Regions from separate parts of the Amycolatopsis pigmentata genome, predicted to be linked through region 2. Evidence: riboswitches for the same ligand, from Rfam matches in the RefSeq annotation. Region 2 holds a riboswitch; the other holds the start of a gene.
The links. Region 2 has a riboswitch for cobalamin ahead of ACFSXZ_RS24675 (putative cobaltochelatase). Riboswitches for the same ligand answer to the same signal wherever they lie in the genome.

Region 1 (4,284 bases), on a different contig from region 2:
CGCGACGTCGACGCCTTCCTTGTGCAGGATCTCGGCGATCTCCATCGAACGGTCGTTGAGCCGCTCGAAATCCCAACGCACGTAAGGGATCCCGTGTTCGGCGCAGTACTCCTCCGCCCAGTCCGGCGCCACGACGACATACCGCCGGTCGAAGCGGTCCAGCGCCTCCACCGCGTTGAGACTCCAGCCGAGCAGCGCTAGGTACCCTTTGTCCGGATTCTTGCCGACCGCTTCCGACTGTGGCATTGACCGTCCTCCGTTCCGGCGCAGTCACTTTTCGCTGCACGGTGATCTCACCGTAGGCCATGCGGACGCCGTCGGCCTGGTTCGGACAAGTCCCGGCTCCGGCAGCCGGACCAAGCGGCAAGACGTTGACCTGCCCCGGGACTGGCCGCCCTGGGCGGCGATGGCCCTGTTCCAACGATTGGGCAACGCGTCTCCGCGAGAAGTTCTTCGCGGGTAAGGACGGCCGGTACCCGGAAGGGGTAAGGGGGCGAACTCCAACAGCCGATTCGTTGGCACGTCGACACGGCTACCGTCGACGTTCGTAACCCGATGAAGGTGTGCTCCTCGGACCGGAGCACGACCACGTCCCGCGTTGCCTTGCGGCAGCGCGGATATCCGCCACCGGACCGGTGGCGGATATCCGGTCCGAGGAGAAATACGGTCATGGTGATACCCCCGATCATCACAACCCCGCGGAAAACCCTGGCAATCGCCCGGAGAAACCCCGTTCTCCGGACTCCTCCGCACCGACGCGGTGCCCCGCCACCGTTTCCGCTCGGCACCTCGCGCGTGTGATCGCGTCGGCCCGCACCCTCGTGCGGCGCAACGATGTTTGGCGCAACGGCACGTCGACGGGCCATCGGGTGATGTACCTGACCACGGCGTCACTGGCCGCCGGCGTCGGATTGTCCGCGCTCTACACGTCGCGAGTGCTGACCCGCGCGGCGGCAGGCGTCCCGGAGGGACGGCTGTTCACCCTGGCCCTGTACGGCGCGCTGTTCGGCAGTTTCACCATCGTTCCGCAGTGGGACCGGATGCCCGGCCGGGCCCGGCCGGTGACCGCGCTCCTGACCGTCGGCGCCGGGTACGGTCTGTTCGCCGGACTTTCGGTGGCCGAAAGCCCGGCGCTCTACCAGATCGGCGCGTGGTTGCTCGGCGTGACCGGCTCGCCGTGGATCAAGGTCGTTCTGCAGGCGAACCGGTGGATCGAGGCCGGCCACCGGATCCGCACCGATGTGCGCTGGCCGTCGACGACCTGGGCGGCGGTGATGGTCGGTCTGACCCTCGGGCTCGCCGCGGTCCTCACGGCGCAGGGCGGCCTGGTGCCGGCCGCCTGCGCGGCCGAACCGGCCGGGCGCGCCGCGTCCACCACCGGCCTGCGGGCCGCGGCACTGGCCACGGCCGGCGTGGCCTGCCTGGCCGCGCTCGCGTTGGCGGTGCTCACCCCGTCCGAGGACGGCCACCACGAGGCGACCAGCGTGAAACGGATTGTCCTGGGCTCCTTCCGGGCGCTACGACATCCGTATGTGGCCACGGTCGCCATCGCCTACGGAATGTCGTCGGGCATGCTCGGGGCCTTCGACGAACTGTGGCTGCGCGCCTTGCCGCGCACCGCACCGAACTGGCTGCCCGGACTGCTCAACTTCGGGGTCCTCTCCGGCAGCACGGCCTTGCTGGCCATCGCCTTCTTCGGCGACCGCGCGACCCATCGCCACCACCGGGCCGAGGTTTTCCTGGACCGCCACGCCCGGCCGCTGACCCTGCTGACCGGCGCGATCATGGCCCTCGGTGGAGGGTCCGTGGCGGTGTCCCAGCATGTGCTGGGCGACCCCACCGCCGGCATCGTCATCAACGCGGGCCTCGGCGAGATCGGTTCGACCATTCTGCTCCCGCTGGTGGACAGCCTGTTCAAAGCACGCTTCCCCCGCCACGCCAGAAGCCGGGACGAGGCCAACGAGGCCGCCAACACCGTCAAGGTCCTCGGTCAACTCGGCCTCGGCGCTCAACTCGGCGCGACAACCTGGGCCACCAGCGCCTGGAACGGCGTCTCGATCCTCATCGCCGCCCTGGGCGCGGGCACCTTCGCCACCACTGCCGCGCTCCACCTGTGGCGGCCACGAGTCGCCACCCGGCGCGAGCGAGTTCGCCGACAGTACAAGACGATGGTCTCGGGAGAATCATCCTTGCGCGTCACGTCACGAACATCACATCCTGGCACCGTCGCCGCGAGGAGAAGCTCCACAATGGACAGAACGAGTGCCGCGCGACGCGTTCCGGGGCTGAATCGCGGGCACTGACGTCGACCTGGTGATTGACGAGGCCGAGTGCCTGGGCTTACTGTGCTTTTCACTGACGGTTTTCGGGAAGCCGGTGAAAATCCGGCACGGTCGCGCCACTGTGAGCCCGCCATGGCGGGTGAGTCAGGTCCAGAGACCGTCACGCCGCTCCACACGATCAGGGACGCGTGATCCCTCAAGGAGGCTGACGATGACCGCCATCCCCGCCGAATCGTCCACACCGGTGGTACTGCCCGTTTCCAAGGCGGTCCTCTGGCTCGCCGGCAGCGTGTTCCTGGCGCTGGCGTTGTACTACTTCATCGGCATCGACCAGGGTGCCGTCTCCGTGTTCGGCAACGACACGCATGTTCACGAGTTCGTGCACGACGCGCGGCACTTCCTCGGCTTCCCCTGTCACTGACGCCATCGAAGATGGAGAAGAAACTCGTTCTGTCGGGCGTGCTCTCGGGTGCGCTGGCGGGACTGCTGGCGTTCGTGTTCGCGCGGATCTTCGCCGAGCCGCCGATCCAAGCGGCGATCGACTACGAGAGCGGCCGTGATGCCGCCCAGCAGGCTCTCGACCAGGCCGCGGGCATCGCGCCCGAGCCCGCCGGTGCCGAACTGTTCAGCCGCGCCATCCAGGCCAACCTCGGTATCGGGCTGGGCATGGTCGCCTTCGGCATCGCCATGGGCGGCCTGTTCGCCGTGGTGTACACCGTGTGCCTGGGCCGGGTCGGCAAGGTGCGCCCGCGCACCCTGGCGGTGCTGGTCGCGGGCGCCGGTTTCCTCGCGATCTACCTGACGCCCTTCGTGAAGTACCCGGCCAACCCGCCCGCGATCGGCCACCCGGACACCATCGGCGATCGCGGTGGTCTCTACCTGATCATGGTCGTCGGCTCGGTGATCTTCCTCGCCGCCGCGGTGGTGCTCGGGCGCCGCCTCGCGCCGAAACTGGGCAACTGGAACGCGAGCCTTCTCGCCGGGGGGGCGTTTGTGACCGTCAGCGGGATCCTGATGGCGATCCTGCCCGCGCTGGGGCACTTGTCCGCGAACGCCGCCGAGTACGGGCAGCAGGCCACCGAGACCCCGCAGCCGCTGACCGACCCGGCCGGGCACATCGTGTATCCGGGATTTCCCGCCGACACGCTTTTCGAGTTCCGCCTCTGTTCGGTCGGTGCGCAGGTGATTCTGTGGGGCGCGCTCGGACTGGTGTTCGGCCCGCTCGCCGAACGAGTGCTCCAGCGCGGCAGGACGTTGGCGGAAACCGGGTGAACACGGTGCCGGGTCTGGCGGCGCTCGGGCCGTATTTCGCGGTGGAGCACCATCCGGCCGGTGCCGTGATTCCGCCTTCGTGGCGGACCTTCGAAGACCTCGCCACGGATCCGGACGTGTTACGGGAACGGGTCGGCACGGTTCGGCACGGGCTCGCCGCTATCGGCGGACTGCCCGAGGAAACCATCGAAACGCGCGTCGCCGCGTCGGTGGCACATCTCGGCGTGACCGCACGGTTGATCTCGCCCGCGCTGGCCGTCGCCGCGGAGAGCGGGCTCGTGCTCGATCTGGCGCCAGGGGAAACGTGGTGGCAGCCGGTGTCCGGCGGGCCGATACCGGTGTCGATCCACTCGCCTCAATTCGCCCGAAGCGTGTCCGACATCGAAAAACTGGCGGCGCGGCTGGCCGAAAACGTCTTCGACGGCCCCATTCGGGCACTGGGTGAAGCCTTCGCGCGACTGTCGGTTTCGCGACAAATCCTGTGGGGCAACGTCGCTTCCGCACTCCACGGTGCCGCGACCGTGCTCGACCGCGAGCGTCCAGAGTGGACAGATCGCACGCGAGCGCTGACCGCGTCGCTGCGACACCGAGCGCCCCTGGCCGGCACCGGAGAGGTGGACACCCAGGGGCGGTTCCGGCGGCGCAGCTGCTGCCTGATCTACCGCGCCGCGCCCGGGGGATCCGGCCCGGTCTGCGGCGACTGCGTACTGGCAGGCAACCGGAGGTAACG
Region 2 (4,284 bases):
CCGCTGTCCATCGGGTGCCGGATCTTGGTCATCTCGACCACCAGGTCGGCGACCTCGACCAGTTCGGCCGGTGCGTTCCGTCCGGTGACCACCACGTGCTGACGGCCCGGCCGGTCCCGAATGGACTGGACCACATCGGCGACATCGATCCAACCCCACCGCAACGGATAGGTGAACTCATCGAGGACATAGAAGTCGTGCCGCTGCTCCGCCAGGCGCCGTTTGATCTCGGCCCAGCCCTCACGAGCACTCGCCGCGTGATCGGATTCGGCACCCTGCTTCCGCGTCCAGCTCCAGCCTTCGCCCATCTTGTGCCACTCGACCGTGCCGCCCTCTTCGAGCGCGCCGAGCGCGCGCAAGGCCGTCTCTTCCCCGACACGCCACTTCGCCGACTTGACGAACTGGAACACCCCGATCGACCAGCCCTGGTTCCACGCCCGCAGGGCCATCCCGAACGCGGCCGTCGACTTCCCCTTCATGTCCCCGGTGTGCACGGCGAACACCGGCCGGTCACGACGCTGGCGTGTGGTCAGCCCGTCGTCCGGCACCACCTCCGGCCTCCCTCGCGGCATCAGGCAGCCCCTGTGTCTTGCGGGACACCCGCACCCGGTCGGGCCGCCCGAGCAGGCTTCGCGATTTTCATTCAGGCAGCCCTCCTGGTCCGTTCCTTCACCGCGTCCACCAGCGAGACCTGGTCCAGCGGCACGTGCTCGGCGCCCAGTCGCGCGGCCAGTTCTCCGGCCAGACCGAGCCGCATCCGTCCGCTCTCGCAGTCCATGACCACGGACGCGACCCCGGTGTCCGCGAGAAGATCCGCCGCGGCATGGGAACGGCGGACCGCGTCGGCGCCACTGGTCGCCCGGCCGTCGGTCACCACGACCAGCAACGGCCGGCGTCGCGGGTCTCGCACCGCCTCCACGCGCAGCACCCGCGCCGCTTCGACCAAGCCCTCCGCGAGCGGCGTCCGCCCGCCGGTCGGGAGCGCGTCAAGCCGGGCCGCGGCCGCTTCGACGCTGACCGTGGGCGGCAAGGCCAACTGAGCCCCGGCAGCGCGGAACGTCACCAGGCCGACCTTGTCTCTCCGCTGGTAAGCGTCGAGTAGCAGGGACACCACCGCCGCCTTCACCTCACGCATCCGTGCCCGCGCGCCCATCGAACCCGAAGCGTCCACACAGAACAGGACGAGGTTGCCTTCTTTGCCTTCACGCCGGGCGAACCGCACATCGCCTGGCCGCAGCACGAGCCCGGCTCCGCGCCGTCCACGCGACCGCTGATGGGGCGCCGCCGCCTTCATCGTCGCGACGAGATGCGGGCTGCCATCGCGCACACCGGCGGGCTTCACGCCGATGGTGCGCCCGGCCTCGTTTTCGGCACGAGACCGCCTTCCGCGTTCGCCCTCGCCTACGCCGTGCACCGTAAAAACCCTGGCCCGGTAAGGTTTTCCGGCCTTCTGGATGTCCTGCCGACGTCCTGGTCCGTCACCCTGCTCCGGCGGCTCGTCGCCACCATCCGCCGGAGACGAGCCGGGGCCACCGTCGTCCGGCCCGCCGGGGTCGTCCGGGCCGTCGGGATCGTCGGGTCCCTCCGGCGGTTCAGTGTCACGAAGGGCGTCCTCCAGCCGTTGCCGGTCGAGACCCGGCGCGTCGAACGGATCGCGCCTGCGGCGGTGCGGCAACGCCAGCCGCGCCGCCACGCGAATGTCCTCTGTGGACACGCTGTCCCGGCCGCACCACGCCGCGTGCGCGACGGCCGCGCGCGCGGTGACGATGTCCGCGCGCATTCCGTCCACCTCGAAGGACGCGCAGACCTCGGCGATGCGGACCAGCGCGTCGTCGGCGAGGGTCACCGACGGCAAAAGTCCTCGCGCTGCCCGGATTTCGGCGGCGAACTTCGCGTCCGACGCGGCGTGGCGGGCGGCAAAGGCATCCGGATCGGCGTCATAGGCCAGACGCCGGCGGACGACCTCGGCACGCTGGTCCGGCTCCCGGCTGGCCGCCACCTCGACGGTGAGCCCGAACCGGTCGAGCAGCTGCGGCCGCAACTCGCCCTCTTCCGGGTTCATGGTGCCGATCAACACGAACCGCGCGGCGTGGGACACCGAGACACCCTCGCGTTCGACCGTCGAGCGGCCCATCGCCGCCGCGTCGAGCAAGGTGTCGACCAGATGGTCGTGCAGGAGGTTGACCTCGTCCACGTAAAGCAACCCGCGATGAGCGGCGGCCAAAAGCCCGGGCTGGTAGTCGGTGACCCCTTCGGTCAGCGCGCGCTCCAGGTCGATCGACCCCACCACGCGGTCTTCCGCCGCACCGACCGGCAGTTCGACGAGCCTCGCCGGACGGCGTTCGCGACCGGCACCGTCATGCGGTCCGTCCGGGCAGCCGGGATCGGGCGCGGCCGGGTCACAGGAGAACCGGCAGCCGCGCACCACTTCGACCTCGGGCAGAAGGCTCGCCAGCGCGCGCACCATGGTCGACTTCGCGGTCCCCTTTTCGCCGCGCACCAGCACTCCGCCGATCGACGGGGAAATCGCCGACAACACCAGTGCGAGCCGCAGTTCGTCCATCCCGACGACCGCGCTGAACGGGTACGGGGGCACTAGAGGCCCGGACCCGGGTGTCCCGCGAGGAACCGTGTCCGCATGGGGCTCTCCTTCTGCTCGGAGGTGGGTCTCCGCGCCCACCGGGAACCGGCCACGCACCGCGAACGGCACGCAACGGCCGCCGAAGCTCTGGCTCCCGGTCAGTGACCGGTCACAGTGGCGGGACCGCCCCGGATTCACACCGGGTTCCTGCAGCGGCCGTTACCGGCATCATCGCATACCGTTTCCCTCGTGACGATCGTCGTTGTGGGTGTCGGCGCCGACGGGTGGGCAGGCCTTGCCGAAGCGGCCAGGGCCGAGATCGCCGCGTGCGACGTGCTCTTCGGGGCTCCCCGGCAGCTCGGCCTGGTACCCGGAAACGTCGTGCCCGAGACCGGAAAAGTGCCGTGGCCCAGCCCTCTGCTGCCCGCGCTGGACGAAATTTTCGCCGCGCACGAGGGAAAACGCATCGGTGTGCTGGCCAGCGGCGATCCGATGCTCTCGGGCATCGGTACCACGCTGGTGAAACGATTTCCGGACGTGCGCGTGGTGCCCGGTGTGTCGTCGGTCGCACTCGCCCGGGCACGGCTCGGCTGGGCGGCCGAGGAGACCGAGGTTGTCAGCGTGGTCGGGCGCAGTCCGCACCGGGTGAGCCGGGCACTCGCGCCGGGGCGCCGGATCCTGGTTCTGGGTGCCGCGCCGGACGAGATCGCCGCGCTCCTGGTGGCTCGCGGTTTCGGCGAAAGCGCCATGACCGTGCTGGAACAACTCGGCGGACCCGCCGAGCGGCGCGCCGACGGCGTGGCACGCACCTGGAGCCACACCGCCGGAGGTCTGCACGTTCTCGCCATCGAGTGCGCGGGCGGTCCCGCGTTGCCCCTGCTCGGCCTGCCCGACGACGCTTTCGAGCACGACGGCCAGCTCACCCGGCGCGACCTCCGCGCGGCCGCGCTCGCCCGGCTCACGCCGGTCCCCGGCGAACTGCTGTGGGACGTCGGCGCGGGCGCCGGCAGCGTCGCGATCGAATGGTCCCGCGCGCACCCGGCCAACCGGGCGATCGCGGTCGAACGCGACCCTGCCCGCGCGGCGCGCATCACCCGCAACGCGGAAACCCTTGGCGTGCCGGAACTTCGCGTGGTCACCGGCACCGCGCCGGAGGCGCTGGCCGGGCTTCCCGCTCCGCACGCGGTGTTCGTCGGCGGTGGCCTGGCGTCGGTGGAAACGTGCTGGTCCGCGTTACTGCCGGGCGGGCGGCTGGTGGCGCACGCGGTGACCCTTGAGTCCGAGCAAACGCTTGCCCGCGCCTACGCCGCCCACGGCGGCGAACTCATCCGGGTGGCGATCGACCACGCCGCGCCACTCGGCGGGTTCACCGGCTGGACGCCCGGCCGGACCGTGACCCAGTGGAGCGCCGCCAAACCCACCGAAGCGCGGGGAAGACCATGACCGTGTACTTCATCGGCGCCGGTCCCGGCGCGGCCGACCTGATCACCGTGCGCGGTCGCGACCTGCTCGCGCGCTGCCCGGTGTGCCTGTATCCGGGCAGCCTCACCCCGCCGGACCTGCTCGCCCACTGCCCGCCCGGGGCGAAACTGGTGGACACGGCCCGGCTTTCCCTGGACGAGATCGTGGCCGAGCTGACCACGGGGGCGGACGTGGCCCGCCTGTGTTCCGGCGATCCCTCGATCTACAGCGCGGTCGCCGAG

Region 1: another riboswitch for cobalamin. It lies ahead of ACFSXZ_RS28250 (CbtB domain-containing protein); the one in region 2 lies ahead of ACFSXZ_RS24675 (putative cobaltochelatase).

The regions. Positions count from the first base shown of each region.
Region 1 is NZ_JBHUKR010000017.1:167,396-171,679, forward strand. It holds gene ACFSXZ_RS28240 (ATP-grasp domain-containing protein) at 1-246, opposite strand, end outside; gene ACFSXZ_RS28245 (hypothetical protein) at 798-2,303, shown strand; adenosylcobalamin (AdoCbl) riboswitch at 2,357-2,445, shown strand; gene ACFSXZ_RS28250 (CbtB domain-containing protein) at 2,494-2,703, shown strand; gene ACFSXZ_RS28255 (CbtA family protein) at 2,715-3,554, shown strand; gene ACFSXZ_RS28260 ((2Fe-2S)-binding protein) at 3,551-4,282, shown strand.
Region 2 is NZ_JBHUKR010000011.1:542,041-546,324, reverse strand. It holds gene cobO (cob(I)yrinic acid a,c-diamide adenosyltransferase) at 1-572, opposite strand, end outside; gene ACFSXZ_RS24675 (putative cobaltochelatase) at 644-2,596, opposite strand; adenosylcobalamin (AdoCbl) riboswitch at 2,713-2,802, opposite strand; gene cbiE (precorrin-6y C5,15-methyltransferase (decarboxylating) subunit CbiE) at 2,831-4,024, shown strand; gene cobM (precorrin-4 C(11)-methyltransferase) at 4,021-4,284, shown strand, end outside.